Regions from separate parts of the Bradyrhizobium sp. MOS001 genome, predicted to be linked through region 1. Evidence: predicted binding sites of a transcription regulator. Region 1 holds the regulator's gene; each other region holds the start of a gene.
The links. Region 1 encodes LexA, which represses DNA repair genes until DNA is damaged. Its sites were predicted from a motif close to TGTTCNNNNTGTGTTCNG; they were not measured.
Positions count from the first base shown of each region.

Region 2: a site for LexA is predicted at 5,032-5,049, ahead of CT676_RS38825 (DUF3072 domain-containing protein). Genes of this name have one in related genera too.
Region 3: a site for LexA is predicted at 2,583-2,600, ahead of recA (recombinase RecA). Genes of this name have one in related genera too.
Region 4: a site for LexA is predicted at 3,030-3,047, ahead of uvrA (excinuclease ABC subunit UvrA). Genes of this name have one in related genera too.

Region 1 is NZ_SPVJ01000001.1:625,932-633,333, reverse strand. It holds gene CT676_RS03035 (ComEC/Rec2 family competence protein) at 1-1,540, shown strand, start outside; gene CT676_RS03030 (GAF domain-containing protein) at 1,550-2,491, opposite strand; gene CT676_RS43850 (hypothetical protein) at 2,716-3,150, opposite strand; gene CT676_RS03020 (hypothetical protein) at 3,343-3,603, opposite strand; gene lexA (transcriptional repressor LexA) at 3,811-4,512, opposite strand; gene glp (gephyrin-like molybdotransferase Glp) at 4,689-5,900, opposite strand; gene CT676_RS03005 (hypothetical protein) at 6,132-6,284, opposite strand; gene CT676_RS03000 (HAD family phosphatase) at 6,482-7,108, opposite strand; gene CT676_RS02995 (alpha-hydroxy acid oxidase) at 7,122-7,402, opposite strand, start outside.
Region 2 is NZ_SPVJ01000060.1:15,210-22,611, forward strand. It holds gene rpe (ribulose-phosphate 3-epimerase) at 1-580, shown strand, start outside; gene CT676_RS38800 (hypothetical protein) at 973-1,185, shown strand; gene CT676_RS38805 (universal stress protein) at 1,217-2,053, opposite strand; gene CT676_RS38810 (Do family serine endopeptidase) at 2,248-3,783, shown strand; gene CT676_RS38815 (hypothetical protein) at 4,055-4,417, shown strand; gene CT676_RS38820 (DUF6496 domain-containing protein) at 4,430-4,729, opposite strand; gene CT676_RS38825 (DUF3072 domain-containing protein) at 4,801-4,995, opposite strand; gene CT676_RS38830 (hypothetical protein) at 5,111-5,332, shown strand; gene CT676_RS38835 (hypothetical protein) at 5,351-5,536, shown strand; gene CT676_RS38840 (hypothetical protein) at 5,635-5,880, opposite strand; gene CT676_RS38845 (hypothetical protein) at 5,977-6,234, opposite strand; gene CT676_RS38850 (hypothetical protein) at 6,375-6,596, shown strand; gene CT676_RS38855 (HWE histidine kinase domain-containing protein) at 6,685-7,402, opposite strand, start outside.
Region 3 is NZ_SPVJ01000019.1:6-7,407, reverse strand. It holds gene gcvP (aminomethyl-transferring glycine dehydrogenase) at 1-174, shown strand, start outside; gene CT676_RS22725 (hypothetical protein) at 432-1,307, opposite strand; gene recA (recombinase RecA) at 1,402-2,490, opposite strand; gene CT676_RS44165 (hypothetical protein) at 3,122-3,295, opposite strand; gene CT676_RS22715 (hypothetical protein) at 3,588-3,785, shown strand; gene CT676_RS22705 (hypothetical protein) at 5,398-5,640, shown strand; gene CT676_RS45315 (hypothetical protein) at 6,186-6,392, shown strand.
Region 4 is NZ_SPVJ01000001.1:473,205-480,606, reverse strand. It holds gene uvrA (excinuclease ABC subunit UvrA) at 1-2,933, opposite strand, end outside; gene CT676_RS02305 (outer membrane beta-barrel protein) at 3,237-3,992, opposite strand; gene CT676_RS02300 (outer membrane beta-barrel protein) at 4,138-4,902, opposite strand; gene CT676_RS02295 (outer membrane beta-barrel protein) at 5,091-5,837, opposite strand; gene CT676_RS02290 (outer membrane protein) at 6,061-6,750, opposite strand; gene CT676_RS02285 (outer membrane beta-barrel protein) at 6,984-7,402, opposite strand, start outside.

The DNA.
Region 1 (7,402 bases):
GCAGGGTCTGCGCGATGCGATCGACGCGCGCATCCGAGCCACGCTCAAGGGCGACAACCGGGCGATTGCGACCGCGCTGCTCACGGGCCGGCGCGATGCGATCAGCACGCCCGTCAACGACGCCATGTTCATCTCGGGGCTCGGACATGTGCTCTCGATTTCCGGTTATCACATGGCGGTCGTCGCCGGCGTGGTCTTCTTCGCGGTGCGCGCGCTGCTGGCGTTGATCCCTGGAATGGCGGCCGGCTTTGCCATCAAGAAATGGTCGGCGGCCGCTGCGCTGGTCGCAGCCGCGTTCTATCTGCTGCTGTCGGGTGCGGAGGTCGCGACGCAACGCTCGTTCTTCATGACGGCGGTGGTGTTGATCGCGGTCATGGTCGATCGCCGTGCCATCACCTTCCGCACGCTGGCGGTGGCCGCGCTGATCGTGCTCGCGGTCGCACCGGAAGCACTTGTGCATCCGAGTTTTCAAATGTCCTTCGCTGCGACGCTCGGACTGGTGGCACTGGTGCAGATCGGCATGCCGAACCTGTTTGCGTCGCCCGATCATTCCGCGACCGCGCGGATTGCAATGTGGGGCGGGCGTGAGATCGCGATGCTGTTCCTGGCCTCGCTGATCGCGGGGCTCGCGACCACGCCCTATGCCGCCTTCCACTTTCACCGTGTCACCCCGTTCGGCGTGCTCGCTAACCTCGGGGCGATGCCGGTGGTTTCGGCCCTGGTGATGCCCGCGGGCCTGTTGGGTTTGATTGCAGCGCCGTTTGGACTTGATGGTCCGTTCTGGTGGCTGATGGGGATCGGCATCGACTGGATGGTTGCGGTGTCGCGCTGGGTGGCCGCTTTGCCGGGCGCGGTCGGCCGCATCTCGGCTTTCGGCATCGCACCGCTGATCGCTGCAAGCTTGGGAATCATCGTGATGGGCTTGCTGCGCACGCCGTTGCGCTGGGCCGGCGCGGTGGTGCTGTTAGCCGCGATCCTCTGGGGACTGTGTCCGCGGCAGCCCGATGTCCTGATCGCCGGTGACGGCCAGAGCGTCGCGGTGCGGGGCAGGGATGGGCACCTGCATCTGATCAGGTCGAGCAAGGACAGTTTTCTTCTGAAGGAATGGCTCGCCGCCGACGCCGATCCGCGCGATGCCGGCAGTGCCTCACTGGCCGCCGGCGTGTCGTGCGACGAAGCCGCCTGCGTGACGCCGCTCGCCGACGGGCGCCTGGTCGCGCTGGCCTTGCGCATCGATTCACTGGCTGACGATTGCAGCCGTGCCGCGCTGGTGGTGACGGCGCGGCCGGCGCCGCCGGATTGCGCGGCGATGGTTGTCGACCGTCAGCGTCTCGCAAGGCAGGGCGCGCTGGCGCTGGCGCTGACGCGAAGCGGCGACGGTTTTGCGGTTCAGGCGGCGAAGACGAGGGGGACAGACCGTCCGTGGTCGCCGGCGGCGGCCGGCGAGGCGGATTTCAGCGCGAGCCTTGCGCCGCAGGCGGCGGCTCCCCGCAACCGCGACGCGACGCCATCGGAAGCCGACCTGCAGGCCGAGGATTGAGCGGACGGGTTACAGATACCAGGCCAGCACGGCGTCGAGCCTGGCGTTGCCGATCACCGGCAGGACGACCATCTGGCTCAGTCCAGAGGCGCAGGCCTGCGAGGCCGCGACCGAGACGTCACGCGCGAGATCGTCGTTGAGTGCGGGCATGCCGGTGGCCCAGGCCCCGCCGATACTGCCTTCGCCTTTGGCGATGGATTTCGTCGCATAGAGCGCGGCGAGGTCGGTCTGCGCGCTGCAATCGCCGGCGCGGAAGACCAGCGCCGAACGGGCCTCGTCTGGGACCCAGATCTCGAAGCGTCGCGCAATCGGGGTCGCCTGCGCGGAGAGGAATGTCAGCACCCAGGTCTGATCGGTGCCGGTCCGGTAGGGAACGCCGACGCCGAGATTGATTCCGACCTTGGCGGCGTCCTCCCAGCGCAGAAAACTCCTGGCATCGTGCAGGTCCTTGATGATCAGCGGCAGGCTGGCTTTCCAGATGCGGCCTGGAAGGCCGAAGCCGCGCGGAAATCTGGTGTGGCGGGAGTTGAATTCGAACATGTCGGCGGTGCCGTAATAGCCGTCGACGAGCCCCATCTCGTGGGAGGTTTCGGCATCGTTGTGCCAGAGCTCGATCGCGCCGACATGGGCCTCGTCATCGCCGCAGAACAGCACCATGACGGCTTGCAGGAATTCGCCTGAAAACACGGGCACCGCCACGCCGCAGGTCAGCCCGGCGGCGATGGCCTGATCGGTCCGCTTGAAATAGGAATCGGTGAATCTGGTGAGGATCACAGGGTGGCCGCTGGCCCAGGCCTTGCCGGGAAGCCCCTCGTCATATGCGAAGTGCAAATCTTCGCTCACGTCCCTAAACGCGGACAACCCTTCGCCGTAGAGGCCGCCGCCGAATTCCAGCCGCATGCGCGTGCGGTCAGGCACCCAGAGTTCAACGACGCGAATGAAGGTCTTCATCGAACGTGCCCGCCGTCCCAAACCGCACCAAGCATCGGCCATTTGGCTGCGGAACGGACGTTCAAAATTCAGGCAGGACAGCGCAAACTTCGTGCGGTGGGAGGCGCAACGGCGTGGTCCGCCCGATGGCGTTTCGCGGGGCACGAGCAACACCATCTCGCCGGCCTCGGCCGGCGATGGCGATTTTCAATCCTGGCCCGACCTGCCGGTCGGGAATGGCGATGTCAGCCGATCGGCAGGCGGGTGATGGTTGGCCGGCTGTCGGTGATGGTCTGCGGCTTGTGCTCGCGATCGCCGAGCGGCTGGGTCACCGGTAGCTGCAGCACGGTCGCACGCTGGCCTTCGACCAGCTGCGTCACCAGCACGGATTTGCCGTCGGGGAATTCGATCGCATCATGATGGCGATCGGGAATGTGCGGATCGATCTTGCCGAACTTGCCGACGCGCGAATTGACGGTGCGCGTCCAGATCCAGCGATTGTCGTAGCGGACGTTGTCGGCGAAGGCGAGCTCCGTTCCCGGGAGCAGGCAGACCGCGACGGTCGGATCGGCCGCGGAGGCAAAGCCGCGCGTCGAGGTGCCGCGGAAAGTTGTCGTGACGATCGTCTCGCCGACTTCGGCGGGACGCGACGCGACGGCATGCAGGCTGTAGTCACACATCGGGTGCTCCTCATGCAGGGATGGCGACCCACGTCTCTTAATCGAGGCGCAGGCCTCTATCAGAGTGGAAATACCAAACGTTCTGCCGGGTTGTAGGCAAATCTACGGCTCGCCGCCGCAGGCCGCAATCACATTAACTTTCCCGAATCCGCCAGGAACAAAGCCCGCCCCTTTGCATTCTGCAGGCGCGTGTCAGCGCCCCGCAGGCGCCGACCAGCCGGAATAGTGCCAGCCCGGCCGCGACGGTTGGTCGACGGCGTCGAGGGCCTTGCGGACTTGCTCGCTTACGGCGGTGTCCTTGCGGACATGGGGCCGCGATTGCGCGGCCAAGGCTTGCACGGCCAAGGCTTGCACGGCCAAGGCTTGTACGTCCAAGGCTTGTACGTCCAAGGCTTGCGACGCTGATGCTGCGATCAGCGCCACAGCAATTGTGCTCAGAACGATCCGGCGCATGACTTCTCCTCGAACCTGAAGGCCGCGAAGCAGGGCTGCTTCGTGCGGCGTGCCGAGGATTTACCGCTGGAGGAGGGGCCGGATAATCTGCGCGAAACCAGAAAGACTATCCAGCGGAAGCGGACAATCGTCCGCTCCAATCTCGGATCGGCGCCGCCGATCGAAAGCGCGCGGGGCGCCAAATAACCGATACCGGCACGTCCGGTATCAATACTTCCGGTACAGCCCGATCAGCTTGCCCTGGATCTTCACCCGGTTGGGCGGCAGAATGCGGACCTCATAGGCCGCATTGGCGGGCTCGAGCGCGATCGAGGCGCCGCGGCGGCGGAAGCGCTTGAGCGTCGCCTCCTCGTCGTCGATCAGCGCCACCACGATATCGCCGGTATCGGCGCTCTCGTTGCGCTGGATCAGCGCCATGTCGCCGTCGAGAATGCCGGCCTCGACCATGGAATCGCCGCGCACTTCGAGCGCGTAATGTTCGCCCGAGCCGAGCATGTCAGGCGGTACGCTGATGGTGTGGCTGCGGGTCTGCAAGGCCTCGATCGGCGTACCGGCCGCGATGCGGCCCATCACGGGGACCGCGACGGGGCGCTCGCCCTCGTCCGCCGGCGGGCTCGAAGTCGTGCGGACCTTGCCGAGATTGCCTTCGATGACGCTCGGCGTGAAGCCGCGGCGGCTGCCGGCAGCGGCCTGAAGCTCGGGCAGCTTGATCACCTCGATGGCGCGGGCCCGGTTGGGCAGGCGCCGGATGAAGCCGCGCTCCTCGAGCGCAGTGATCAGGCGATGGATGCCCGATTTCGAGCGCAGGTCGAGCGCGTCCTTCATCTCATCGAAGGAGGGCGGCACGCCGCTTTCCTTCAGCCGTTCGCTGATGAACCGCAGGAGCTCGTATTGTTTGCGCGTTAACATCTCGACCAAAATCCCCCGGTTGATGTCGTTCGATTCCGAGACGCTGAATTCAGCAGTAAGCCGCTACATTCTCGAAACAAATCATGAACAGACACTATATGTTCGATACATGTTCCGCAACTGCTTAATTTACCGTGAACGCGACAAAGTTCGCGGAACGCACGCGAACGAAGCGCTCAGACGGGCAGCCGCAAGACCTCGCAAGGCGTGCCGGCTTCGGCCTTCGACGCGAATGGCGCGCGCACGAGAAGTGCCTGTGCCGCAGCGAGATTCGCAAGCAGCGAGGAATCCTGGTGATTGACCGGAAGGGCGACGAGCGTGCCGTCATCGCGGAGCTCGAGGCGTGCGCGCAGGTAATCCTCGCGCTGGTCGTTGGCGCCGACATCGCGGCCGAGCACCGCGCGTTCGCGGCGGTGATGAATCATCGAACGGCCCGAAAGCGCGCGAATCAACGGCACCATGAACAGGAAGCCGCAAACGTAGGATGACACGGGATTGCCGGGCAGGCCGATCACGCGCATCGCGCCGAGCCGCCCGTTCATCATCGGCTTGCCCGGCCGCATCGCTATCTTCCAGAACGCCATCGAGATACCTTCGTCCCTCAGCGCCTGCTGGACCAGATCGTGGTCCCCGACCGACGCGCCGCCGGTCGTGATCAGGATGTCGGCGCCGCTCTCCCGCGCGCGGCCGATGCCGGCCGTGGTGGCCTCCAGCGTATCGGCGGCAACGCCGAGGTCGATGGTATCGGCGCCCTCGCTGCGGGCGAGCGCGTGCAGGGCGTAGCCGTTGGAATAGACGATCTGGCCGTGGCCCGGCGTCGTACCCGGCATCACCAGCTCGTCGCCGGTCGCGAGGATCGCGACCTTCGGGCGTCGCCGGACTGGCAATTGCGGGTAATTCATGCCGGCGGCGAGCGCGAGGTCGCGCTCGGTGAGCCGGGCTCCCTTGCGCAGCAGCACGTCGCCTTCCGAGAAGTCGACGCCGGCGGGGCGGATGTGCCGCCCCGTTACGGCGGCTTCCTTGATCGTTATGCGCTTGCCGTCCGCGATCGTGTCCTCCTGGATCACGACCGCATCAGCGCCATCGGGAACGACACCGCCGGTGAAGATACGCACGGCCTCGCCGGCGCCGACCGATCCCGCAAACGGGCGGCCCGCCGCGACCTCGCCAATCAGGGTGAGCTGGGAGTCGATCTTCGCCGCATCGACCGCGCGCACCGCATAGCCGTCCATTGCCGACATCGCCTGCGGCGGCTGCGTGCGCCGCGCGGCGACGTCGCGCGCGAGCACGCGGTGGAAGGCTGCGTCGAGCGCGATCATCTCTTCAGGCAGCGGCTCTGCGCCCGCCAGCACCGCAGCGAGCGCGTCGGAAACCGGCATCAGGGCCACGGGTGAAAACTCCTGCTGGGCCCGTTCGGGCAAATCGGCGGCGAGAGTTCTAGCCGAGTGCAGGCGCAGAGGCAAAACAGTGGCCGCGCAGGATGATTTATCCTGCGTCATCCGCTCTGCGATGAAGGGTGAGCATCAAGTCCGCCGCGGCATGATCCAGAAGGCGAGACAGACCGGTACGAGGATGGCCATGGCGAGGACGAGAAGGACGAGAGCCACGGCCAGCATCGGTCAACTCCCCGGCGGCTTGTACGGACTGACGTCCGGCGCTGCGGGGCCCTGATCCTTGTCAGGCAGCGGGTCGGCCTGGGATTTCAGGTCGGCGGCCTTGCTGATCAGTTTTGCGGAGAGGTCAGAATCCGAGGTGGTTCTGGCGAATTTCATCAGCAGAGAGGCTTGCTTGGTAAGGTAGGTTTTGCCCAACACGACGATAAGCCCGATGTAGAATTCCCAACGGACTCATGAGTCCCGAGAGGGGCAATCGTTCCGGGAACTCCGTATAAAAATGCACAAAGGGTTTTGGTTCCTCGCCCCCAGGCAAAATAGTTCCACTCGCGGCCCGTCGGCTTGCCGGCCAGAGGTCAGATTCCGAGCGCCTTGAGGGCATTCCCGACGTCGCGGGGCGAGGTCACGTGGACCGCGGTCAGGCCGCGCGACCGCGCTCCTTCGATGTTCTCGGCAAGATCGTCGAAGAACACGATACGGTTCGCCGGCACGCCGATCGCGGCCACGACATGGTCGAAGGCCTCCACATCCGGTTTGCGCAGGCCGATGCTGGACGACAGATACAGCTCGCGGAAATGGCCGAGCAGGCCGGCATATTCCTTCGAGAAGTGGTCCACATGCGGCCGGTTGGTGTTGGAGAAGGCGTAGAGCGGCAACTGCTTCGCCGCACGCGGCAGCAGCTCGGCGATGTCGGGCATCTCGCCGGCGAAGATCGCGTTCCAGCCCTCCAGGAACTGCGCGTCCGAAATGCCGATCCCGAGCGAGGCGCGCAGCGAGTCAAAATAGGCCTCGTCGCTGATCTTGCCGACCTCGTGCAGCCGGTAGGCTTCGCTGTCCCGCACGTAGCGCGCGACGATGGCGTCCGGCTTGCAGCCGGCATGTCCCGCCCAGCAGGCGATCGCCTTGGAGAAATCGATGTCGAGCACGACGCGCCCGAGATCGAACAGCAGCGCGTCCGCGCTGCCGGGAGAGAGCGAGCTCATTGCATCCTTTCACTCAATATCGATAGGGGTCATGGTCGAACAGCGGGAACGCGCTGAACACGCTCGGCGCATTCGTTGCAGTCGCCTGGTGCAGGCAGGACTTGTCGACCTCGGCGAATGAGGTGGCGCCCAAGAGGCCGAGGCAGCGCAGCACCTCGTCCTCGAGCAGCTCCAGCATTCGCCTCACGCCGGCCTCGCCGGCCGCCGCCAATGCCCAGCATTGCAGCCGGCCGATGCCGACCATGTCCGCGCCCGCCGCGATCGCCTTGACGATGTCGGTGCCGCGGCAGAAGC
Region 2 (7,402 bases), on a different contig from region 1:
CATCAAGGCGATCCGGCCGGCGACGGCGAAGATCTTTGACGTGCATCTGATGATCGCGCCTGTTGATCCCTATCTGGAGGCGTTCGCAAAGGCAGGCGCCGACGTCATCACGGTTCATGCCGAAGCCGGCCCGCATCTGGACCGCTCGCTCCAGGCCATCCGTGCGCTCGGCAAGAAGGCTGGCGTCAGCCTGTGTCCGGCTACACCGGAAGCCGCGATCGAATACGTGCTTGATCGTCTCGACCTCGTGCTGGTGATGACGGTCAATCCCGGCTTCGGCGGCCAGTCCTTCCTCGACTCCCAGATCGAGAAGATCAGGCGCATTCGAAGCATGATCGGCGACCGGCCGATCCGGCTCGAGGTCGATGGCGGCATCACGCGCGACAATGCCGCCGCTGTGGCTGCCGCGGGCGCCGACACCCTCGTGGCAGGATCGGCCGTGTTCCGCGGCAAGAGCAGCGCCGATTATGCGGGCAACATCGCCGCCATCCGCGCTGCTGCGGAGGCCGGCAGGGTTCCGAAGCTGCAACATGGTTCGGCGCAGACGATCCGGGCCGGCGAGACCGCGCTCACCCGGTAGAATACGGCATACCGGCGTGGCAGAGCCGGCGTCGCACTGGTTGTACCATGGCGTGCCATTCCGTCCGAGGTTCTACAGGGCACGCTGCACGGCGCAGCGGGCCTTCCTCGCGCTAGAGTTCTGCGCAGAAATGCAGGGCAATCTCATCGGGTGGCCGGAATCGATCGAACGGTATCTTGATCTGATCGGCATCTCCGTCGCGCGCCAGCGCTACGCCTGGCCAATGAGTTCCACGTGGGGTTCTCCGATAGGAACCAATGGAGGCCTGCGCGTTTCCCAGACGTTAACCCAGGTTGCGCGGGGCGCCTCGCACGCAGTAAATGTTTTGCATAACCGCCATCGGCCTGACGTAAATCAGGGCAATAAGCTCAGTGAATGCGAGGGAGGGTCTCATGGAGAACGTACGTCGCTACCGGGCGCTGGCGTCTCTCTGTCGTCAGCAGGCGGCCTATCGGCCGCTCCAGAACTGGCAACTCCTTGGGCAAGCCGAACATTTCGAATACCTCGCCGAGATTGCGCTGAAGGCGCATTTCGACGCGTGCAATGCGCAACCCGAGGACGACGCCATCGCCACCGCGCCATTTGAGACCCCCGCCGCGGCGTGAGCGCGTCGGTCCGTTGCGGATCATCTCTCGATCAATGCGACATCAGCGTCGGGACCGTCATGGCTTCCAGCATGGCGCGGGTGACGCCGCCGAGGAAGCGTTCCTGCAACCGCGAGTGGCCGTAGCCGCCCATGACCAGGAGATCGAGGCTCTCGTCGGCGGCCAGCGACAGGATGGTCGGCTGGATGTCGGAGCGCGCCGCCGACAGGCTGACGGTGCGGGTCGACAATCCGCGCCGGCCGAGGTGTCTTGCCAGATGGCTTGCTGAGACCTCGTCGGGAACCGCGTCGGCTTCGTTGATCGTGATGATCACGATCTCCTCGGCGCGGGCCAGGAAGGGAGCGGCGTCGCGCATCGCGCGAGCGGCGAGGCGGCTGCCATCCCAGCAGATGCCGATCCGGTTCGCCCTGAATGACCCACGAAAGGTGTAGGGCAGGAACAGCACCGGTCCGCCCGCCTGGAACAGGATCTCGCCGGGCATATCATTGTCGAATGAGCCTTGCGCCGGATCGGGCTGCAGCACGATGCTGAGATCGTGGAGCCGCGCCATCTCGCCGAGCGAGCCGGCTGCGTCCGCGGGGATTGCGCCGAGCGGGTGGCAGGTGCAGGAGATGCCGGCGTTCGTGGCTTCGCTCCGAAATATCGCCAACGCGGCCTCGGCACGCTCCACCGCGCGCTCGCGCTCCATCTCGAACACCGCCGCTACGGCGGCACCGCCATCCAGGACATAGGCAGTGCTGCTCGCGACGTACCCGACGGCGACCGCGTCGACGTGTGCGTTGAGTCTCGCCGCGAGCGAGATCGAGCCGTCGATCACCGCGCTCATCGGGCGCTCGGTCGGGATGTGGACGAGAATGTCTTTGTACATGGCGCGCCTCCGGTGGACATCATCCAGTGGCCGCAGTCTATCACGGCGCACGGGGCCTGCGTTGAGCCGCATCAAATGTGCAGCCCTGATTTTCGCGGCACCTTTGCCAAGATTTAATCGGACGGACGGGACGCCGTAAGGTGACGATGTCCATGTTGGTTGCAAGGCGACTTACCCAACATGGACATTTCGACATGAACGATCACGTCAATTCCGACACCACCACGTCCCGCAAGATCTTGAAGCCGCGCCGGCTTGCGCTGCTGGGCACCGTGGCCGCGCTTGGCGTGGCCGTGCTCGCTGCCTCTCCCGCCTCTTCGCAGTTCGGTCTGAATTCCTTCATCGGGCCGGCCCAGGCGGCGGAAGCCGCCGCGACGCCGCCGGGCTTCGGCGATCTCGTCAGCAAGGTCAAACCCGCCGTCATCTCGGTGCGGGTCAGGATCGACCAGGACAATGACAAGAGCGCGATGCTGCAACAGAACCGGATGGATTCGGACGAGGATTCGCCGTTCGACCAGTTTTCGCGGCAGTTCGGCTTCCGCGGCCCGGGTGGCATGAACGGCATGCCGCGCCAGCGCCACCAGATGATCACGGGCGAGGGTTCCGGCTTCTTCATCTCCGCCGACGGCTATGCCGTGACCAACAACCACGTCGTCGATCACGCCGAGTCGGTACAGGTGACCATGGATGACGGCACGAGCTACACCGCGAAGGTGGTAGGCACCGATCCGAAGACCGATCTCGCGCTGATCAAGGTCGATGGCAAGAGGGACTTTCCGTTCGTCAAATTCTCCGACCAGAAGCCGCGCATCGGCGACTGGGTGGTCGCGGTCGGCAACCCCTTCGGCCTCGGTGGCACCGTGACCGCCGGCATCGTCTCGGCCAATGGTCGCGACATCGGCAACGGTCCCTATGACGACTTCATCCAGATCGACGCGCCGATCAACAAGGGTAATTCCGGCGGTCCGGCCTTCGACATGAACGGCAACGTGATCGGCGTGAACACCGCGATCTTCTCACCCTCCGGCGGTTCGGTCGGTATCGGCTTCGACATTCCGGCTTCGACCGCGAAGCTCGTCGTCGCGCAGCTGAAGGACAAGGGCTCGGTCACCCGCGGCTGGCTCGGTGTGCAGGTGCAACCGGTGAGCGCCGAGATCGCCGACAGCCTCGGCCTCAAGGAGGCGCGCGGCGCGATCGTGGACAATCCGCAGGACGGCAGCCCCGCGGCGAAGGCCGGCATCGAGGCGGGCGACGTCATCACCGCCGTCAACGGTACCGCGATCAAGGACTCCCGCGATCTCGCCCGCACCATTGCCACCCTGGCGCCGGGCACGTCCGTGAAGCTCGACGTCTTCCACAAAGGCGCGAGCAAGACGGTGACACTCGCCCTCGGCGAGTTGCCGAACGAGCGGCAGGCCAAGGCCGGCGAGGGCAAGGCGCAGCCGAACACCGGCACGCCGCGCCTCGGTCTCAGCCTGGCGCCGGCAGGCGACGTCCAGGGCGCGGGCCAAAAGGGCGTGGTCGTGACCGAGGTCGATCCGCAGGGACCCGCCGCGCAGCGCGGCATCCAGACCGGCGACGTCATTCTCAATGTCGGTGGCAAGGCCGTTGCCAATGTCGGTGACGTCCGCTCCGAGCTGGCGCAGGCCAAATCGTCCGGCAAGAACAGCGTGCTGTTGCAGGTGAAGAGCCAGGAAGCGACGCGGTTCGTCGCGGTGCCGCTGGCCTAAGCCTCGCGCTTCCCGCGGCAAACTCAAAAGGCGGCCTGCGGGCCGCCTTTTTCGTGCGCGTCTGGAAGATTCCCACAGGTGCCGATAACATTCTCGTTAACGGCAGCGTTGATGACGGGTTCGTCCGAAAAAGCCGCGTTCGCTCGTCACAGTTCGGAATCACGTGTTGGGCTTTGGCGTCAATGAAGACGCCCAGGCGAATTGCAGGAGTGGAACTTCGAACGCCCGGCCTTCTTGTGGAACCGGTGGTTCGCATTTGATCGGTGCCGACATGGATCGATTGAAGCTCTCGCTGAGGTGTGCGCTGCTTGTGGCGCCGCTTGTCCTGACGACCGGAAGCGCCCTGGGGCGCGACGATGGCCGCTACGCCAACTCGCCCCTGAAACCCTGGTTCGACAGCTTGCGCAGCCATCTTGGGCCCTGCTGCTCGGATGCAGATGGCTTTGCTGTATCCGACCCCGATTGGGAATCGCACGATGGGCACTATCGCGTGCGGCTCGACGGGCAGTGGGTGGATGTGCCTGATGAGGCCGTCATCACCGAGCCAAACCGGGCTGGCCACACCATGGTATGGCCGGTGAAGACTGCGTTCGGGATTTCGATCCGCTGCTTCATGCCGGGCAGCATGATCTGACGCGGGTGGGCGTTACCGCTTGCTGGATTTGCGCTTCGAGGTCTTCTTCGTTGTCTTGGTCGTCTTCCTGGCCGTCTTCTTGGCTGTCTTCTTCTTGGACGTTTTCCGCTTCGACGCCTTCTTCGGGACTTTCTTGCCCTTCGCGCGCGCTTCCGACAGGCCGATTGCGATCGCCTGCTTGCGACTCTTCACGCGTCCGCCACGACCGCCGGGGCCGCTTTTCGCGGTGCCCTTCTTATAACCGCGCATCTCGCGCTCGACATCACTGCTGGCGCTGCGTGAGTAGCGGCGTTTCTTTGCCTTGCGTGCCATCAACTCTCTCCCTTGGCCCGGGAAAGAACCGCATCACTGACCCTACGTTCCAAATGCGCTGGCCGCGTTCCTCAGAAGGAGTTCGCCAACTCGATCTCGTCTTCCAGCGCTCGAATGCGGCGCGCAGCCTCAGTGGAGGACAGAGCCCGATCGTATTGAGTGGGCTGATAGGCTTCCTCGCTCAGACGCTTCAGCCTCAGCCCCTGCGCTCTCGTCATCTGCTCCGTGAGGAAAACCCTGGCGTCGTATTTACCCTGAACCTGCATCTGGCCTCTCCGTTCTCAAATCGTCACTTGACTATATGTTCTTATTTTGTTCTAACAAGCCATGGACAACAGAATTAATGAAATTCGACGCAAAATCAGCGCCTTGAGGCTCGAGATGGCCGACATCGAGGTGTCTGTGCGCGACCTCGTCGATCGCGACCGCGACTGCACAGAAAAGGCCCTGGCGCAGATGGATCTGCGCCGGAAAATCAACCTGCTGATCGGCGAATGGAAGGCGGCCGGTGGCGGCGATGTCTTGCCTGACGTCCGCGAGCGGGTCCGCCTTCGTCCTGCAACGACATCCGGTAGTCCGCTGCGCGTGATCGCGCGCCGCTGAGAATTTTGGGAGCGTGCGGTGGAAGAAGACCCGGACACGTACCGGATTCTAAAACTGCGCGCCGAAATTCTCGAACTCGGCTCCGCCATCCGGCAATTGCAGCGCGAGGGTCTCGACGATGCCGCAGCGCAGCTCCTGATCGCACGCAAACGTGCACGGCTGGAGCATCTCGTGAAGGCGAATGCCACGGGACGGCCGCTTTAGCGATGCGACGCTGGAAGGATTCCCAATCTAGCTCCAAACTCCAGCTCCAAAGCGAAAGGCCCCGCGTCGCCGCGAGGCCTTTGATTGTCGGCCGGAGCTCACTTGGTGTTGCTCATGCCGCCCTTGTTGTTCGTCATGGTGCCGCCTTGGTCGGAGCCGGGGCCAGAACCACCTTGACCGGAGGGATCAGCGCCCTTGGAGGACTTGGTGTTGGCACCCGTGGTCTGCGACGAGGACATAGCGGATCCATGCTTGGCCTTATGCGACTTGGCCTGCACGGCGAACGGAGCGGCGGCGAGGCCGGTTGCCAACATCACGGTAAGAGCGAGCTTGGTGGTTTTCATGCGCGGGAACTCCCTGAGTTGAATTGACGCAGGCAGCCAACCGCCATTTGCTGCAGGAGTTCCGAACGAAATCGCCCGGTGCGCGTCACGCGCGCTTCAAAATTCCTTGTCCTCGGCGAGGATGAACACGAGGCCCGTGAGCGTTGCGCCGATCGCGAACGTCGTCACCAGTGTGATGATGAAGACCATGCCGGCCGAATGTCCGCCGTGGTTCAACAAATTTGCGACGGCCGGATTGAACAGGACGAGGGCGAGACCGAAGACAAGGCCGAGGGCTGCGCCCATCATCGCATGCGTCATCAGCTTGATGACGCCGGTCGGAGAGATGAGGCTCGGCGACTTTTTCCCGCGCATGGAACCGCCTCGCGGTGTGGCATAAAACGCATGCGACGATTGCGGGTTCCATTGTCATGACGATTTTGTCATTCCCCGCTTCATCCGACGTTCATGGCGGTCTTGCGAGGATGAATGCCATCAACACGGGAACATTCGATATGGGTAAGGTCGTCTTTCTCTATCGCTCGCTGGCCTATCGCAACGCGGCTGCGGACATGCTGCGCAAGGCGCGCAGGCTGCCGCGCGGCGCCGAGCGGAGCGCAGCCCGCCGTTACGCGCGGGCGCTGCGCGAGCTTTCGCAAACGGAAGCCTGGCTGGAAGGACGTGTCGCTGACGAACCGCAGGCGATGCAGAGCATGAGGGTCGCCGCGACGCGCTAGATCATGATCGGTTCTGAGTGAATCAGGGCCGAAGCTCCAGATTCCTATCTTTACGCGCGAACCGGAGCCCACTTCGCTCGCAAACGCGCTAGCCTGAGGCCCGCTGAAGGGGTTCGGACGGAGCCACGCCGAACTTGCTCGCGGCCGGCGGCGCTACGGTCTTCCGCGTCAGCGGCACCTCAAGGCGGCACAACAGGCCTTCGGCACGCCAGTTGAATTCCGCCTGTCCGCCGAGTTGCGATTCCACACTGGCAAGCAGGCTCCGCGTGCCGAAGCCACGGGATTTCGGCGTCCTCACCAGCGGACCGCCGGTTTCGTCCCAGGTCAGTGTGAGGTGGTCGTCCTCGACCTGCCAGCCGATCGCAAGCCGCCCAGACCGCGTCGAGAGCGCGCCATATTTCGCCGAGTTGGTGAAAAGCTCATGCAGCGCCAGCGCCAGCGTCTGCGCTGTCGCCGGCGCCAGCTGAACTTCCGGACCGGCCAGCTTGATCTGGCCGCCGAGCGAGTAGGGCGCGAGCTCCTCGTCGATCAGCCTTGAGAGTTCGGCGCCCTGCCAGCTCGACAGCGACAGGATCGTGTGCACGCGCGCCAGCGCGTTGATGCGCCCCTCGACGGCGTTGACGTAAGCCTTGACCTCGTCGGCGCGGGTGAGGCGCACGATCGATTGCGCCAGCGCCAGCGCGTTCTTGGCTCGATGATCCACCTCGCGCGCCAGCAGGTTTTGTCTCTCTTCCGCGCGTTTGCGTTCGGTGATGTCCACGGTGACGCCGCTCACGCGCACCACGCGGCCGCCCTGGTCCACCGTC
Region 3 (7,402 bases), on a different contig from region 1:
GCGGACGACGATTGGAATCGCGCCTACACCCGCGCCGAAGGCTGCTTCCCCGACGGCGTCTCGCGCACCGACAAATACTGGTGCCCGGTCGGCCGCGTCGACAACGTCTACGGCGACCGCAACCTGGTGTGCTCGTGCCCGCCGGTCAGCGACTACGCGGAAGCGGCGGAGTAAGGGATCGTAGCTTCGTAGGGTGGGCAAAGCGACTTGTCCGCCGTAGCTCGAAGAGCGAAGGCGGAAGCGTGCCCACCACCTTTGTGCGCGTTGGAATAGGGTGGGCACGGCGCTTGCTCGCCTTTGCCCACCCTACGGCCCCGAACGCATATCTAGGGTGCAACGAGCGAATGGTTCTGTCGGTTCCACCGCCAAAGCCGTTCGTTGGTCAGAAGCGTACCACCCCACCAGCGCCGAATCGGGTTTTGACGGCGAAATCAGACCGCTTCCCCAAATTCGGTGAGCGATAGCCGGCTTCGGCGAAAGGCGGCGTTGCGGCCTCGCGCATCGTGCGGGGCCAGCGTCGCGAGTTTCGGATCGAGACCCGTGATCACCGGCATTGGGCCGGACCCAAGCCCTTCGAGCAGCGGGCCCAATTCCCATTGATCGAACACGCGCGTTTGCAGCGGACCGTCTGGTTGAAACAGCTCCTTGGTACGGTTGTGCCCCCGCGCAATCAGGTCGAGAAGCCGCGCTTCCGTCGTACCTAGTCCGGTGATTGGTGATGGCAGTTCTGCCAGCAATTGTTCCATCGCAGGCTTCAGGAAGGGCAGCCTGGGGAAATCCCTGCCGAGCAATCCGAAACAGAGCTCCGGCGTTGGCGCCCGGTAGGCTTCCCAGGCCATGTTGGCGATCTCGAAGTCGCAGTCCGCGACCTCCAATTCCCGCACCATACGATCGCGAAGCTCTGTGCCGTCCGCTCCGCGCAGATCGAAATTGACACGTCGCAATCTCAGACGATCGGTGATCGATGGATGGGACCGCAAATAATCGAGGATCCAGATCAGTTGCAACTGACTATTGGGCTCAGGGTCGAACCACAGCTCGATGAGATCGACGCCATAGGTCTCGCAAAACCAAATCAGGCCTGTCTCTTTGTGCGCGAGACCGGTCTGAGGCAACCGGCCAACAAGATCGGACCAACGCACCTCCGGATCGCCTCTGACATAGCCTCCCGTCAGGTATTGCTCGAGGTGATGCGAGGTAGGCAGTGGCCCCGAAACGAAGCGAAAGATGAACGGCACGACCATGTCGGCGCGATCCGCATGGGCAAGACCGACGCCGGACGAACTGGTCAGGATCACGCGTTTCATCGCGAACGCCCCACAAAACGAAACGGGCACTGACGACGTCGGCAACTCAACGTCCTCAGCGCCCGCTCCTCGCGAAAGTTCTTCGCGTTAGGCCTTACTCGTCCGCCGGCTCCTCGCCGTCGGCGTCACGCTCCGGTGCACCGGCGAGAATCTGCTCGGCGATCAGGCCGGAGTTCTGGCGGATCGAGGTCTCGATCTTGGCGGTGATGTCGGGGTTGGCTTTCAAAAACGCTTTCGAGTTCTCGCGGCCCTGGCCGAGGCGCTGGCTGTCATAGGAGAACCAGGCGCCGGACTTTTCGACGATGCCGGCCTTGACGCCGAGATCGAGGATCTCGCCCATCTTGGAGACGCCCTCGCCGTACATGATGTCGAATTCGACCTGCTTGAAGGGCGGCGCCAGCTTGTTCTTCACCACCTTGACGCGCGTCGTGTTGCCAACCACTTCGTCCCGCTCCTTGATCGCGCCGATGCGGCGGATGTCGAGACGGACGGAGGCATAGAATTTCAGCGCGTTGCCGCCGGTCGTGGTTTCCGGCGAGCCGTACATCACACCGATCTTCATGCGGATCTGGTTGATGAAGATCACCATGGTGTTGGATTTGTTGATGGAGGCCGTCAGCTTGCGCAGCGCCTGGCTCATCAGACGGGCCTGGAGACCCGGCAGCGCGTCGCCCATCTCGCCCTCGAGCTCGGCCTTCGGCACCAGAGCCGCGACCGAATCGACCACCAGCACGTCTACCGCACCCGAGCGCACCAGCGTGTCGCAGATTTCCAGCGCCTGCTCGCCCGTGTCCGGCTGCGAAATCAGGAGCTCGTCGATGTTGACGCCCAGCTTGCGCGCATAGACCGGGTCGAGCGCGTGCTCGGCGTCGATGAAGGCGCAGATTCCGCCCTTCTTCTGCGCTTCCGCCACCGTGTGCAGCGCCAGCGTGGTCTTGCCCGAGGATTCCGGCCCGTAGATTTCCACGACGCGCCCCTTCGGCAGACCACCGATCCCGAGCGCAATGTCGAGCCCGAGGGAACCCGAGGACACCGCCTCGACATCCATCGACCGGTCGTTCTTGCCGAGCTTCATCACCGAGCCCTTGCCGAACTGGCGCTCGATCTGGGAGAGCGCGGCGGCCAGAGCTTTACTCTTGTCCATGGAAGATCCTTCGACGATACGCAGGGCAGTGTTGGACATTGGGTCGTGCTCCTTATGGCGAGGATTCGCTAGAGGGACAAACGATTGGCGGGGCGGGCCGGCGATAAAAGTAATGTACCCTATTTGTTCCAAGTTCGCAATATGTTCTTTCGCGGATTTTGGTACTGGCCTGTTTCCGGCGACATTGGCCTGGTTTGAAATGACACGTGGCCTGTTTTGTTCTGGGCCAACCATAAGGTGTATTCACGGGCGGAACACGCCGTCATATATTACCGAAATTTCCCGGTTCTGGCACAATCTGCATAGACGCTCGTTCCGATTGAGCGCAGGGTTCCCTCTCAATCGGGGGGTGACACCATGACCGAGCGACTTATTCAGACAGGTATTGTCACCGTAGGCACCGTGAACGCTGGCCTAATCGTCTGGCTGATCCTGATGATTTGAGGCCGCCTCAGTTGGCGGCCTCTTTTCCATCCAGCTTCTCATCGATGTAGGCCCGCGCTCCCTTTGAGGCCGCTCTAGTGGGAGCCATTCCTGCGAAGCGATCTCCTTGCCCGATCCTGGGATAAACAATCCATTCCCATTTTTCTTCGGTGAGTGGCCGGCCATAAAGCCGCCGTCCGGTGCGGTCCTATAGTGGCCCTACTTCGCATCTGCGAGTGGCCGGCATCTAACCGGCGGGTTTTTCTTTGTCCTCGTGCGGCTGCTCGCCACGGTTTTCGGCAGTCTGCTCCGGATCCCCGGGCTTCTTCCCGGCCATGTTCCCAGGATTGAAATGGTACTTGCCGTCCGGATTCTCGCCGGGCTGCTTCTCATTTGGATTTTTATTGTTGTCGTCGGCCATAAGGCTGTTCCTTTAGAGGGAGGAACAACATGCAACAGGGCGGGCAATCCCTTAGTTCCTACCAGTGGCCTACTTTGCAATCCCGAGTGGCCTATTTCGGCAGTACCCGGATGCTGGCCTGGTTTCCGAGCGCGGTGGCCTAGTTTGATTTTCGCGGTGGCCCGATTTGGATTTGAAGAACGGACCGCAAACGAATGTGTTCCGCTAAGCGAACATGAGGTGTAGAGTTCCGTAGAACTTCTGTGCCCCTTGAAAGTTTTAAGCAGAGCGAACTTTGTGACAGGAGGAAGTCATGAAGCGCTTCCGATTCAAACCGGATAGAGTGCTTGGAGAGCGGCTCATCAAGGAAGCCAGACTAGCGCGAGAAAAGGCAGAACAATTGCAGGCGGCCCCAGAGCAAGAGGCTCTTTTGAAGAAGGCCCACGAATCCGATGTCGCCGCCCGCATTGAGGAATGGTTGAAATCATCCGGCTTGCAGCCGCCGAAGTAAGCCCGTCGCGTTGACTCCGCTGGTTCTCGAAACAGCGGGCCAGCGGGCCATGCAAGATCATCTGGTTCAACTTGAGATGACGCCGCTAAGCGCGAACTATTCGACCGCCTCGCAAGTCATCTCACAGTCCTGGCCGACCAAGTTGAAATGGCGATGCTCGAACGGAAGACCGGTTAAGGCCGCCTCAGTTGGCGGCTTCTTTGCCAGCTTCCCGGCGAAGCTTTCGCAAAAGGATTTCGATGTAGCCTTCCAAGTCAGCCACGCTGTCAGCCGACAATCCCTCCGGGAAAAACGCGCAAGCTCGCCATTCATAGAACCACGGAAAAGAAGTGCCCTAATCCGCCTCTGCGCGTGTGAAACGATCTCGTCTCCTGCCCGTATCTATTGGCCTGGGGGATTTCAATGCCCAGTTCGACGCAGCGCCGCCACGCATCCATTTGAGCTTGGTCGCGTTGTGCCGTTGAACCTTCTCGTCATCCATTCGGACTGATCAATATCCGGGATTTTGCTAATCCCTCTCGGGGCTGGAACGCCGCCGCCTGCGCTTCATTTCAAGCGGGCGGCGTTTTCATTTCATTTGTGGCCTGATCTCCACTGAGCGGCGCCGACAGTTTCACACGACTGTCATGGCACGTTCCTAGCATTGTCATGCGACGGGGGTCCGGCGCGCGGCTCTCCGTCCAACCTCGGCCTAGACCACCAGATGGGCGGAGAGCTCGCCGACCTCCTGAACCATGGCGGCACGCCCGGGTTGGTTCGGCATGTATCGCATCCGGTATTTTTGCACCTTCCTCGCCGTGACCGGAATCGGCTTCGTATTTCCGGTCACGCAAACCCGCTTTGTAGGCGGATGAAGCAAGGCCGCCTCAGTAGGCGGCCTGACGGGAACGACTCTCGAACCAAGGGATTGAGATTCCGGTCTGTGGCGCGACACTCTCGCGCCATCCACCCGGAACGGTCCATCGTACAATGCGCGCGTTGGCGATGGGCCGGGTCTCGTGAGGCCGCCTCGGTTGGCGGCCTCTTTCGTTTCGTGAAGTCTTCCTTCCGCCAAGGAAGCCCCTCCGTACCGACTGGTTGATCCCGATAGATCATCTTGAAGATGCTGGCCGCCGGATCCATGCCGCGCCCGTTCTTTCTGCTTTGGCGACACGCCCAGCTCAATAACATGGCGCTTAGTTGCGGCGGAGCGTGCTGTCCGCATTTGAGCCGTTGTGTCCCAAGTTGAATTCGTCAGTGTCCTAATTCGTAAAAGTTCCGAATGGCGGGACAAATTGAGGACTCGCTAATCCCCTGATCCGAGCGCACACTTTCACCATCACCGCCCGGATCGTGGCTACCATCGGTGACGAGAACGCTCCATCACAGCGCTCCCGCCCCCTCGAACAGGGAGCAGCGCCTTGCAAAGACGGCAACGCATCAGACAATCCGTATCTCTTCAGGACAGGCTGCGGGTCTTCGCTGACGATATCCGCACCCGGGCGGCAGAGCTTTCGCCAGGCGTTCTGAAGGATGATATGCTGAGGAAAGCCCGTCAGGCTGACACTGCATGTCACCTCGAAGAGTGGGTCAATTCCTCGGGTTTGCAGGCACCGAAGTAAGCTGAGCATCAATGGCTCAGTATTTTTTCGACCTCAGGTCGGATGGCATCTTCTCGCAGGACAAAGATGGCGTCGAACTGCTGGACGCCGAGGCGGCACACGATATGGCGCTCGGCGCACTTGTCGATGCCGCCCGCGATGCGGTCATGGAAGGTTCGACGGGCCAGCATTTCGCGGTGGAAGTTCGTAACAGAACTGGCCGTGTTCTCGAAGTCACGGCCATTTTCAATTCCAGGATTTTCAGCAAGCAATGATAACGCCGCCTCAGTGGCGGCCTCTTTCACTTGAAGACGTCGTCTTCGCAATCAGCCGAAAGCTCGCGTCAAAGGCCGGTAATCTGGCTAGACAGGCGAATAGTCCTTCGGCAATCCCGTAACAAGTACTGCCCCCACGACGTTCTTTCTTCGAGACAATACTGATTCTCAGAAGTTCGCGGTAGGTGGTGGCCCGATCCCCGCTGCGGCGTCCCGCAACGTGACATAAAACCTTGGCACAGGTTGTGCACACTCATCATCACCGGGGTTTTGCATCCACCTCTCCGGGGCTGGAAAGCCGCCGCCCGCGCGACATTTAAGCGGGCGGCGTTTTTATTGATGTCGCAATCTGACAGCCCCGCTGTCCTAATTAGGACAGCACCCGGATTTGGTGCTGGCTTGTTTCCGAGCGCGGTGGCCTGGTTTGAAATTCACCGTGGCTTGATTTGAAAGGTTCACTTTGGAACTGAAGGTGGCCCGTCTGCATATTAAGTTCGCTGGAACTCAAACCCTGCGGTTAGGACCCGTAAAGACGAGGTTGTGTCATGAAGCAGCGCCGTCGTTTCACGCAGACCGTGTCACTGGAAGAACGACTTGCCGGAGAAGCGAAACGCCTCCGCGAACAAGCTAAAGCCCTCCCTCACGGTCCTCAACGAGAGGACCTCCTCCGCAAAGCCAGACAGGCTGAGACCGGCTCGCACATGAGCGAGTGGCTGAGATCGCCGGGGCTTCAACCGCCCAAGCCAGCCTAGAAGCAGACGCGCCTGAGGTATCGCGTTGCCGGCACAGATCCGGTTTCTGTCCCGGCGTGGTCATTCGCGTTGGCGGCATCAACGCTTGAGGATGAAGGTTTTCCCAATTCCTGCGGCTGGCCCGATGAACCTTGGCACGGGACGTGCAGACAAAACGATATCGGGATTTTACAATTTCCCTCCCGGGGCTGGAAAGCCGCCGTCCGCGCTTCATTTAAGCGGACGGCGTTCTTGCTTCTGAAGCCCAACAAGCAGCCTGTCCTGACTTGATGTTCCGAGTGTCCCAATTGGGACAGCACCCGGGTTTGGGCGTGGTCTGTTTCCGACCTCACTGTCCGATTTTGAAACGAGCCTTTGAAACGAGCCGTGGCCGGATTTGAAGTCGTTCAATTGTCGCGAGGTGAGACAGCACGTCGCGGCAGGACGCAGTCACCCTCCACCTGTCACCGAGCGGCCCTTGGCAATCTACCGGTGATTGAAAACGCCATCACGCTCGCGCCTCGCTTCCCTCTCGGAAAGAAGCAACTCGGCAGAGCTTCGCGAAATCCTCCAAGAGCTCCGCAAGAAACTGAACCAACGCCGGTTCGATTGGCCGCCCCCGTCTTGATCCGTCACCGCGTTGGCGCGGCTGCTGCGGCGACAGAAAGCGAGGGGAAGCAGAACACTCTTTCACCAAGGCGGACAAGCGGCCGCTTCGAAACGTCGCGGCCTGCGGGAACAAAGTTCATGCGAATGGACGATGACCGCATCGAGATCGTCTCCCTAGCATTCACGCGCCTCGTTCGCTCGGTTCGATTCAAGATGCTCTGCGAACAGGCTCAAACCGAAGAAGGGTCTGCCACTTCCAGCCACGACCGCTTCGATCAACGAGGTACGATGAATGGATCAATTGTACGCCGAGCGGTTCGATAGCTCCTGACCTTGCCCCCAAGTTTTATCCAGTCCTGAGTTCGCCCCGGCTGTTGGATTTGCCCGGTTGGACGGTGGCAGCGGCGGGAGCCGGCGCGGAG
Region 4 (7,402 bases), 150 kb from region 1:
TTCTTCAGCACCGGCTCCAGAAACTTCCCCGTGTAGCTCCGCGGCGCTTTCGCGATGTCCTCCGGCGGGCCCCAGGCGACGATCTCGCCGCCGCCGTCGCCGCCTTCGGGGCCGAGGTCGATGACCCAGTCGGCCGTCTTGATGACTTCGAGATTGTGCTCGATGACGACGACCGTGTTGCCCTGTGCGACGAGCTCGTGCAGCACCTCAAGCAGCTTCTTGACGTCGTGGAAGTGCAGGCCGGTGGTCGGCTCGTCCAGGATGTAGAGCGTGCGGCCGGTGGCGCGCTTCGACAGCTCCTTCGCGAGCTTGACGCGCTGGGCTTCGCCGCCCGACAGGGTCGTCGCCTGCTGGCCGACATGGATGTAATCGAGCCCGACGCGGTGCAGGGTCTGGAAGGTCTCGCGCACGCGCGGCACCGCCTTGAAGAAGTCGGCGGCTTCCTCGACGGTCATGTCGAGCACGTCGGCGATGCTCTTGCCCTTGAACAGGACCTCCAGCGTCTCGCGGTTGTAACGCTTGCCCTTGCAGACGTCGCAGGTGACGTAGACGTCGGGCAGGAAGTGCATCTCGATCTTGATGACGCCGTCGCCCTGGCAGGCCTCGCAGCGGCCGCCCTTGACGTTGAAGGAGAAGCGGCCGGGCTCGTAGCCGCGCGCCTTCGCTTCGGGCAGGCCGGCGAACCATTCGCGGATCGGCGTGAAGGCGCCGGTATAGGTCGCGGGGTTCGAGCGCGGGGTGCGGCCGATCGGCGACTGGTCGATGTCGATGATCTTGTCGATGTGCTCGAGGCCCTCGATGCGATCGTGGGGTGCGGCGCCTTCGCTAGCGTTGTTCAGCTTGCGGGCGATGGCCTTGTAGAGCGTGTCGATCAGCAGCGTCGACTTGCCGCCGCCGGAGACGCCGGTGACGGCCGTGAACAGGCCCAGCGGAATCTCGGCCGTGACGTTCTTAAGGTTGTTGCCGCGCGCGTTGACCACCTTGATGGTGCGGCGATGGTTCGGCGGGCGCCGCTCCGGCACCTCGACCTCGAGCTCGCCGGTGAGATATTTGCCGGTGAGCGATTTCGGGTTGCGCATGATCTCGGCGGGCGTGCCTTCGGCGACGATGTTGCCGCCATGCATGCCGGCGCCGGGCCCGATGTCGAGGACGTAGTCGGCAAGCAGGATCGCGTCCTCGTCATGCTCGACCACGATCACGGTGTTGCCGAGGTCGCGCAGGCGCTTCAGCGTATCGAGCAGGCGGGCGTTGTCGCGCTGGTGCAGGCCGATCGAGGGCTCGTCCAGCACGTAGAGCACGCCAGTCAGTCCCGAGCCGATCTGCGAGGCGAGGCGGATGCGCTGGCTCTCGCCGCCGGACAGCGTGCCGGAGGAGCGGGACAGAGTGAGGTAGTTGAGGCCGACGTCGAGCAGGAAGGTGAGGCGCTCGCGAATCTCCTTGAGGATGCGGCCGGCGATCTCGTTCTGCTGCGTGTTCAGCGCCTCGGGCACGGTCTCGAACCATTCGCCGGCCTTCCTGACCGACAGCTCCGAGATCTCGCCGATATGCTTGCCGCCGATCTTGACGCAGAGCGCCTCGGGCTTCAGCCGGAAACCCTTGCAGCCTTCGCAGGGGACGTCGTGGAAATATTTTGCGAGCTCCTCGCGCGCCCACTCGCTCTCGGTCTCGCGATAGCGGCGGTTGATGTTGGTGATGACGCCCTCGAACGGCTTCTTGGTGTCGTAGGAGCGGACGCCGTCCTCGTAGGAGAACTTGATCTCGTCCTCGCCCGAGCCAAGGAGGATCGCGTTCTGCGTCTTCTTCGGCAGATCCTTCCATTTGGTGGTCAGGGTGAACTTGTAGTGCTTGCCGAGCGCCGTCAGCGTCTGAATATAGTAAGGCGATGACGACTTGGCCCAGGGCGCGATCGCGCCCTTGCCGATGGCGAGCTCCTTGTCGGGGATGACGAGGTCCTCGTCGACATGCTGCTCGACGCCGAGGCCGCCGCAGGCCGGGCAGGCGCCGTAGGGATTGTTGAACGAGAATAGGCGCGGCTCGATCTCCGGAATCGTGAAGCCGGTGACGGGGCAAGCGAATTTTTCCGAGAACAGGATGCGCTCAGGCCCGCTCTTGTCGTGGATTTTTGCGGTCTTCTTCTTCTCCTCGACGGGCGCAGCCGCTGCAGGCGCATCGGCGAACTCGACGACGGCGAGGCCCTCCGCGAGCTTCAGCGCGGTCTCAAAGCTTTCGGCGAGGCGCTGGCCGATGTCGGCGCGCACCACGATGCGGTCGACCACGACGTCGATGTCGTGCGGAAATTTCTTGTCGAGCGTCGGCGCCTCCGCGAGCTCATGGAAGGTGCCGTCGATCTTGACGCGCTGAAAACCCTTCTTGAGCCATTCGGCGAGTTCCTTGCGGTACTCGCCCTTGCGGCCGCGCACGACCGGGGCGAGCAGATAGAGGCGGGTGCCTTCGGGCAGCGCCAGCACGCGGTCGACCATCTGCGAGACGGTCTGGCTCTCGATCGGCAGACCCGTGGCGGGCGAATAGGGCACGCCGACGCGCGCCCAGAGCAGGCGCATGTAGTCGTAGATCTCGGTGACGGTGCCGACGGTCGAGCGCGGGTTCTTCGAGGTCGTCTTCTGCTCGATCGAGATCGCCGGCGACAGGCCGTCGATCTGGTCGACATCAGGCTTCTGCATCATCTCCAGGAACTGGCGCGCATAGGCCGACAGCGATTCGACGTAGCGGCGCTGGCCCTCCGCATAGATGGTGTCGAAGGCGAGCGAGGATTTGCCGGAGCCTGACAGCCCGGTGAACACCACCAGCTTGTCGCGGGGGATCTCGACGTCGACATTCTTGAGGTTGTGCTCGCGCGCGCCACGGATCGTAATTGCGCGCAGGCTGGATCCCGCGTTCTGCTGTTGGCGCTTCGCCTTGATCACTTCATCCATCCGAGTTGCCCTCAAGGAATCCCAAAGGTGCGCGATCGCGCCAACAAAAAAGGCGCGCGTCGCCCGGAACCGGGATCGGCGCCGATGGGTATGGCAGCGAACGTAGGAAGAACGGGAGCAGATTTCCAGTGGCGTGTGCGAATCGTCAACGGATTGTTGGCGCGCTGGCGGCATCTGGCAGGAGCAGGCCCCCCGGAACATGCGAAGGGCCGGCGCGAGGCCAGCCCTTCGTTCGCGTTTGAATGCGGATTTGGGGCAATCCGCACATGATCAGGACTTGGAGGTTCCTGAGGGAGCTTTGTCTCAGTATTTGGCGACGACCGGGCCGCCCCAGCGGTAATTGATGCGGATCAGGCCCATGTCGATATCCTGGCCGATCCGGTCGGTGCGCGGGGCGAAGCCGCCGACGAGCGTTGCGAAGTCGGCGCTGTGATGGCCGAGGAAGACATGGTTGTACTCGCCGCCGACCGACCAGTTCTCGGCAAAGCCCCATTCCACGCCGATGCCGATGGTGTAGCCCCAGCGGGTCTGGTTGACGCTGTTGAACACCGCCGCCGGGACGCCGGGGACGAAGGTGTCGTACTTGTCGTGCGCCACCGCGGCGCCAGCCTTGCCATAGAAGAGCAGGTTGTTGACGGCGTAGCCCATCTGGCCAGTGAACAGGCCGAAGCTGTCGATCTTGGTCTGGTTGGTGAACAGCGGCAGCGCCACGCTGACATTGCTGCCCTTGAAGTCGGCCCAGTTGCCCTGGCCCTCGATGCCGAACACCCAGCGCGACTTCTGCCAGCGATAGCCGAGTTGTCCGCCGATCGTGCCACCGCCCGCATTGTGACAGCCTTCGCCAACGGCCGGATCGACAGCGACGCCGAGCGCGCGGGTCACGCCCCAGCATGCATGGGCCAGCCCGCCGCCGCCGTTGATGCCGACATAGATGCCGCTCCAGTCGTAGAGGGGAACGGCGGCCGCCGGTGCCTTGTAGATCGGTAGATCGGCGGCGGTAGCCGGCGCGACCGCGCCGACTGCGAACAGGCTGACCGCAGCCAGCATCCACGTCTTCATGTCACGTCCCCAACTCGTCAAAGCCATTCGCGGACGCCTTGCGCGCGCCTCACGACTCCAAGACGGTTGGGTGCACCCTCGCGCGAAAACAAAAAGGCCGGCACAAGGCCGGCCTTTCGTAACGCGATGGCGTCGGAGGCGAAGATCAGTATTTGGCGATGAGGGGGCCGCCGAACCTGTAACTGACGCGGGCCGTTGCAATGTCAACGTCCTGGCGGATCCGATCGGCGCGCGAGAACGTGCCGTTGTTGAACGTAAAGCGGTTGTCGCGCGATCCCATGAAGCCGTGCACATAATCGACGCCGACCACGATGTTGGGCGTTACGCCGAAATCGAGGCCAGCACCAACCGCTCCGCCCCAGCGCGTTTCATTCGCCCTGTCGAACACGAAGCCGGTGGCAGTGGTTAAGCCTTCGTATTTGTCGCTCACAACCATCGCACCACCCTTCGCGTAGAACAGCACATTGCTCCAGGCGTAGCCGACCTGGCCGGTCACGAGACCGAAGGCGTTGATCTTCGAGCGGTCTGAGCCGACGCCGCCGGCAGCCAGGCTCGGTCCATTGGAGCCGCTAAGGTGAGCCCAGTCGCCCTGGCCTTCCACGCCGAACACCCACGACGCGCTTTGCCAGCGAAAGCCGGCCTGGCCGCCGGCCACGCCGCCGGTCGCGGTGTGGCAGCCCTCCGATGCGGGGGGAGTGACCGGCGCACCGAGGATGTTGGTAACGATGTCCCAGCAATTATGGCTCCAGCCGCCACCACCGTTGGCGCCGATGTAGAAGCCGCTCCAATCGTAGACCGCGGCGATCATCGGGGCAGGAGCTTTGGTGTAGGGCCTCGCCGCCAGATCGGCCGCCGAAACGGACGTGGTCATCGCGACTATGCCGGCGGCGGCAAGCATAAACTTGTTCAAGACGGACCCCCCACGGCCGAAGTTGTTGCGATCTTCGATACAACCTTTGAGGTGTGACAGTCTGTCACCGGAGGGTCACAGCGCGCCGAAAATGGAACTTGTCCGCAAACGCTCATGCCGTACGCGCGAAAACAAAAAGGCCGGCGCAAGGCCGGCCTTTCGTAACGCGATGGCGTCGGAGGCGACGGTTAGTACTTCGCCACGACCGGGCCGCCGAAGGTGTAGTTCACGCGGACCGTGCCCATGTCGACGTCCTGCTTGATACGGTCGATGCGGTCGTTGATGCCGAGAAACGTGAACGAGTTGTTGCGCTTGCCCATGAACAGATGGTCGTATTCGATGGCAACGGACCAGTTCGGCGCGAAGCCGAATTCGAGGCCGGTGCCGACCGCGCCGCCCCAGCGCGTCTCGCTTGCGCTGTCGAGGACCACGCCGACGACCGTGCCGTTGTACTTGGCATGCGTGACCGCCGCGCCACCCTTCACGTACCAGAGCACATTGTTCCAGGCATAGCCGACCTGGCCGGTGAACAGGCCGATCGCGTCGATCTTGGTCTCGTTGACCAGCGGAGCAAGCGCCACGCTCGTATTCGAGCCCTTCAGATTGGCCCAGTCGCCCTGGGCTTCAAGGCCGAACACCCAGCTGGCCGACTGCCAGCGATAACCGACCTGGCCACCGACGACGCCGCCTGTCGCATTGTGACAGCCTTCAGCCGTGTCCGGACCCGCAACGCCGAAGATATTGTTGACATCCCAGCAGTTGCGGCTCGAAGCGCCGCCGCCGTTGATGCCGAGGTAGAACCCGCTCCAGTTGTAGATCGAGGCCACAGCAATGGGCGCCTTGGTGTAGGGGCGGGCCGCCAAATCGGCCGCCGAGGCGGGAGCCAACGCGCTGAGTGCGAACAGACTGGCCGAGGCCAGCAAAACCTTCTTCATTTCAATTCCCCAGTTTCGTTTCTCTTTGTCGACCAAAAACGGCCGACCCAATGACCCAACCGATGTCATTGCTCTACACCATTGAAGCCGAAGGTTGTGTCACCGGGATACCACAGCTTTCCCCGAAAACGTTGGGAATCGGTTGGCCTGGATCTGGACGCGCGAAAACAAAAAGGCCGGCGCAAGGCCGGCCTTTCGTAACGCGGTGCGTTGGAAGCGAAGCTCAGTACTTCGCGACCACCGGGCCCCCGAAGTGATAGTTCACGCCGACCTGCACGGTGTGGAAGTTGAGCGTGCCGGTGGGCAGGGCGCCCGAGAAGTAGGTCTCGCCGCCGAGGCTGCGATAGAGGTACTCGCCCTTGACCGACCACTGCGGAGCGAAGAACGCCTCGACGCCCGCGCCGACGGTCCAGCCGGAGTGCCACTTGCTGTCCGATGCGGTCAGGCCGAGAGCGGAGAGGGTGATCTTGTTGTCGATCCAGGCGTAGCCGCCGGTGCCGTAGAACAGGACCTGATTGACGGCGTAGCCGATACGGCCGCGCACGGTGCCCATGGCATCGGTCTTCGAGCTCGCCGTTGCGGTCACAACGCCGAATCCGGGAACAACAGTGGCGCCGGTCGCCGAAGCGCTGACGTCAGCCCAGGAACCATCAGCCTCGACGCCGAACACGACGTTGCCGGTCTGCCAGTTGTAGCCGGCGGTGCCGCCGACGAAGCCACCCTTCATCTTCGGGTCGCCGGAACCGTTTTCCCAGGCGCCGCCGCCGACGATACCGAGGTAGAAGCCGGTCCAGTTGTAGACCGAGGCCACCGCCACCGGAGCCTTGGTGTAGGGGCGCGCCGCGAGATCAGCGGCCGAAGCCGGAGCAGCGAGAGCGAACAAACAGGCCGAAGCCAACAAAACCTTCTTCATTTTCAAACTAATCCCAGTCCCGGTTTCTGTTTTTGCCTTCCGTGCGTTCGGAAGGACATCGGACGCCGTGGTCCAACTGATGTCGTGCTTACACGAGCAAAGCCGCAAGTTGCGTCTCCCAAAAGCCACAATAATCGCAAAACGTAACGGTGACTGACCTATAATTCCCGTTGCCCACGCAAAAAGGCCGGCGCGAGGCCGGCTTTTGATCTCCAAGCGATTTCAGAGGGATGTCAGTATCTTGCGATCATCGGACCGCCCCAGCGATAGTTCACGCGGACGAGGCCGATATCGACGTCCTGGCTGATGCGATCGGAGCGTGTGGCAACGCCGAGCGGGGCGAAATTGCCGGATCCGGTGAAGCCGATGGTGCGGTTGCCGAGGAAGATGTGGTCGTACTCGAAGCCCACGGTCCAGTTCGGGGCGAATCCGAACTCGACGCCCGCACCCACGGTGCCGCCCCAACGGGTCTCGTTGGCCCGGTCGAACTCGAGGCCGCTGGCGACGTCGAAGCTGCGGTAGCGATCGCTGACGACGGCGCCGCCGCCCTTCACGTAGACCAGGACGTTGTTCCAGGCGTAACCGACCTGACCGGTAATCAGGCCGAAGGCGTTGATCTTCGAACGATCGCGCAGGCCGCTGATCGCACTGA